2 regions of the Streptomyces sp. NPDC008150 genome follow, and region 1 is predicted to be linked to the other one. Evidence: riboswitches for the same ligand, from Rfam matches in the RefSeq annotation. Region 1 holds a riboswitch; the other holds the start of a gene.
The links. A riboswitch is a leader RNA that binds a small molecule or an ion and turns the genes downstream of it on or off. The one in region 1 is predicted to bind glycine.
Positions count from the first base shown of each region.

Region 2: linked by a shared signal. The riboswitch ahead of gcvP (aminomethyl-transferring glycine dehydrogenase) and the one ahead of gcvT (glycine cleavage system aminomethyltransferase GcvT) in region 1 are both predicted to bind glycine.

Region 1 covers NZ_JBIBHJ010000008.1:304,115-306,307, reverse strand. The annotation lists gene gcvH (glycine cleavage system protein GcvH) at 1-87, opposite strand, end outside; gene gcvT (glycine cleavage system aminomethyltransferase GcvT) at 231-1,349, opposite strand; glycine riboswitch at 1,542-1,643, opposite strand; gene ACFZA0_RS21755 (AAA family ATPase) at 2,038-2,193, shown strand, end outside.
Region 2 covers NZ_JBIBHJ010000005.1:472,510-474,702, reverse strand. The annotation lists gene ACFZA0_RS16345 (DNA polymerase IV) at 1-154, shown strand, start outside; gene ACFZA0_RS16340 (PRC-barrel domain-containing protein) at 173-544, opposite strand; glycine riboswitch at 659-755, shown strand; gene gcvP (aminomethyl-transferring glycine dehydrogenase) at 935-2,193, shown strand, end outside.

The DNA.
Region 1 (2,193 bases):
CGTGATGCCGACCGTCGCGACGCCGTCCTCGGCGCCCGACAGCCACTCGTGCTCCTTGCTGTAGCGCAGCGTCTGGGGGTTGCTCATGGGCTGGGTTCTCCTGTACGCGGTGAAGGTGAGGAAGGGGGAGAGGCAGAGGGGGGAGGGGATGGGACGGGCGGAACGGTACGGAACGGGCGCGGCGGTGCCGCCCGGTGCCGTCGTCCCGGTGCCGCCCGGGTCCAGTCTGGCTACTTCTGGCGCTTGTAGAACGGCAGCGCCACGACCTCGTACGGTTCGTGGCTGCCCCGGATGTCCACGCCGACACCCGTGCTGCCCGGCGCGGCGTGCGCGGCGTCGACGTACGCCATCGCGACCGGCCTGCCCAGCGTGGGGGAGGGGGCGCCCGAGGTGACCTCGCCGATCACCCGTCCGTCCGCGACCACGGGGTAGCCCGCCCGCGGCACCCGGCGGCCCTCGGCGACCAGGCCGACCAGGACCCGCGGCGGCTGCTCGGCGGCGCGGTCGGCCGCGGCGCGCAGGGCCTCGCGGCCCACGAAGTCGCCGTCCTTCTCGAACTTCACGACCCGGCCGAGGCCGGCGTCGAACGGGGTGAGCGACGTCGACAGCTCGTGTCCGTACAGCGGCATGCCGGCCTCCAGGCGCAGCGTGTCGCGGCAGGACAGCCCGCACGGCACCAGCCCGGCCGGCGCGCCCGCCTCGGTCAGCGCCTGCCAGACCTTCTCCGCGTCGCCGGGCGCCACGAACAGTTCGAAGCCGTCCTCGCCGGTGTAGCCGGTGCGCGCGATCAGCGCCGGGACGCCGGCGACCGTGCCGGGCAGCCCCGCGTAGTACTTGAGCCCGTCGAGGTCGGCGTCGGTGACGGCGGCCAGGATGCCGGGGGACTCGGGGCCCTGCACGGCGATCAGCGCGTAGGCGTCGCGGTCGTCGCGCACCTCGGCGTCGAAGCCGGCGGCCCGCTCGGTCAGCGCGTCGAGGACCACCTGGGCGTTCGAGGCGTTGGCGACCACCATGTACTCGGTCTCGGCGAGCCGGTAGACGATCAGGTCGTCCAGGATGCCGCCGTCGGCGCGGCAGATCATCGTGTAGCGGGCGCGGCCGACGCCCACGGAGGCGATGTTGCCGACGAGCGCGAAGTTCAGCAGGGCCGCGGCCTGCGGGCCGGTGACCGCGATCTCGCCCATGTGCGACAGGTCGAACAGACCGGCCCGGGTGCGCACGGCCAGGTGCTCGTCGCGCTCCGAGCCGTACCGCAGCGGCATGTCCCAGCCGGCGAAGTCGGTCATCGTGGCGCCGAGCGAACGGTGCAGCGCGTCGAGCGCGGTGTGACGGGGGGCGTTACTGCTCATCGGTCGGTCTCCCAGGGCGACGGGGGCCCCTCCCGCGCGAACGAAGCCGGGCGTGAGGGAGCAGAGGTCGTTCCTCCCCATCTGTCATCGGAACCTGAGAGGTTCGCCCTGACCGCACGACACGACGTCGCCGGACAGTGACTTGCACCGTGGGTGGGACCGCTACGAGGGCGGTCCGCTTTTCAGATGTGCCTCGCCCGCGCGGTAACGGGGCCTGAGAGATTCAAGGGAGGTACTTGCTCCTTCGGCGTCCGGGCACCCGAGGGGCGACCGGAACTCTCCCGCGCGGATTCAAGCGGCCGGTATGCAGTTAGGCGCGCACATCATCGCACGCTCCCGCCCGGGTCCGGCAGGCGGTGCGGCAGGGGGACACGTCACATCCGGCCCGGTCGGCGCCGCCGCGCGCGCCCACCGCCGCGCCCCCTTGTGACAGCCCTGTTGCGCGGAATCACCGAAACGGGGAAGACGTCGCATTACCTTCTCTTTACGATCGGCGGGAGGGCAACCGGTGGCCGGTACGGGGAGGACGCGGGTGGACGGTCGGGCGGACAGTCGGACGGACAGTCGGGTGGACAGTCGGGTGGACGGGAAGACGGGACGTAGGAGGGCGGGACGTACGGCGGGGGAGCGCGCGGCGGTGCCGCACACGGCGGCCCGCGCGCTCGCCCTGCCGGGGCAGGCCGTCGCCCTGCCGGGACGGGCGGACGCGGTGCCGCGGGGGCGCGCGGAGCGGACGCCGGGCGTGGTGCGCGACCTGCGCGGACGCGCCGGGCACAGCCCGCACGGCCTGCGCTTCGGACCCCGCGACGTCGTCGTGGTCACCGGGCTGCCCGGCAGCGGCAAG
Region 2 (2,193 bases), on a different contig from region 1:
CTCGACCGCGCCGGGCCGGGTGCGCACCTTCCGCACCGACGACCCCGGCCTGGAACCGGCCGAGCCGCTGCCCCTGGTGGCCGGGGCGGGGCTGGAAGGGGTGCCGGAGCCGGGCCCCGCCGGGGTGGGCGGGGCCGGCGGGGAGCGGTCGTGACGTCCGCCCCCGCGGGAGTCAGGCCGGTTCCTGGCCCGCGACCCGGCCGAAGTCGCGGTCCGGGAAGGGGGGTGCGGCGGCCACGTCGAGGCCGTAGTGGTGGTAGAGCTGGAGCTCCTGGTCGGGCGAGAGATGGCGCCCGACGCCGAAGTCGGGGGCGTCCTTGATCAGGTCGCGGTCGAAGGGGATGCGCAGGGTTCCCTCGACGACCTTGCTGGGCTCCAGGGGCACGAAGGCGTCCCGGGAGAACAGGCCGGTGCGTATCGCGGCCCACTCGGGTACGCCCGTCGCGTCGTCGAGGTACACCTCGTCGACGGTGCCGATCTTGTTGCCCGTGCGGTCGAACGCTTTGCGGCCGATCAGGTTGCGCGGATCGATGTCGGTCTGCACGTGCCCCTCCAGGTGGTCGCAACTGGTCCGTAAGCACTACAAAAGAGCACATTGGGGTGTACGGCCACTCGAAGGACCTCGTGCGAGAGCCGCTGGTAGGCTGGCTGCGGCTGCTGATCCCGTGCGGGAGAGCCCTCCGGGACCGTTCCGGGGGCGCCGAAGGAGCAAATCCTCCCCGGAAACTCTCAGGCCCACGTACCGCACGGACGAGGTCACTCTGGAAAGCAGGGCAGTGGTCGCCGACGACCTCCGCCCTCACCGACGGTGAAAGCCGGGAGCCTTCGGGCACGCCCGGTGAAGCTCTCAGGTTGAGATGACAGAGGGGGAGGCCGTCCGGGTACCCGCGCCGTGGTACCCGTCCAAGGTCGTATCGACCAGGAGGCCTCCGCCATGACCGCCCACCGCACCCCGCTCTCCGAGCTCGAACAGGGCATCCCCTTCGAGCAGCGTCACATCGGACCCGACCAGGAGGCGCGGGCCAAGATGCTCGCGCAGGTCGGATACGGCTCCCTGGACGAGCTCACCGCCGCCGCGGTCCCGGACGTGATCAAGAACGCCGACGCCCTGGACCTGCCCGGCGCCCGCACCGAGGCGGAGGTCCTGGCCGAACTGCGCGGCCTCGCCGACCGCAACCAGGTGCTCGGCTCCATGATCGGCCTCGGCTACTACGGCACCTTCACCCCGCCGGTGATCCTGCGCAACGTGATGGAGAACCCGGCCTGGTACACCGCGTACACGCCGTACCAGCCGGAGATCTCGCAGGGCCGCCTCGAAGCCCTGCTGAACTTCCAGACCGTGGTCGCCGACCTGACCGGCCTGCCGACGTCCGGGGCCTCGCTGCTCGACGAGGGCACGGCCGCCGCCGAGGCCGTCGCGCTGTCGCGGCGCATGGGCCGGAACAAGAAGGGTCTGTTCCTGGTCGACGCCGACGCGCTGCCGCAGACCGTCGCCGTCATCCGGACGCGCGCCGAACCGGCCGGTGTCGAGGTCGTCGTCGCCGACCTCGCCGACGGCATCCCCGCGGACGTCGCCGAGCGCGAGATCAACGGCGTGCTCGTGCAGTACCCCGGGGCCTCCGGCGCCGTGCGGGACATCAAGCCCCTGATCGAGCAGGCGCACGGACTCGGCGCGGTCGTCACCGTCGCCGCCGACCTGCTCGCCCTCACCCTGCTCACGTCGCCCGGTGAACTCGGCGCCGACATCGCGGTGGGCACCACGCAGCGCTTCGGCGTCCCCATGGGCTTCGGCGGACCGCACGCCGGCTACATGGCGGTGCGCGAGAAGTTCGCGCGGAGCCTGCCCGGCCGCCTCGTCGGCGTCTCCGTCGACGCCGACGGACACAAGGCGTACCGCCTCGCGCTCCAGACGCGCGAGCAGCACATCCGCCGCGAGAAGGCCACGAGCAACATCTGCACCGCGCAGGTGCTGCTCGCCGTGATGGCCGGCATGTACGCCGTCTACCACGGTCCGGACGGCCTGCGCGGCATCGCCCGGCGCACCCACCGCTACGCCACGCTGCTGGCCGCCGGGCTCACCGCCGGCGGCGTCGAGGTCGTGCACGGCGCGTTCTTCGACACCGTCACCGCCCGGGTGCCCGGCCGTGCCGCCGAGGTCGTCGCCGCCGCCCGCGAGGGGGGCGTGAACCTGCA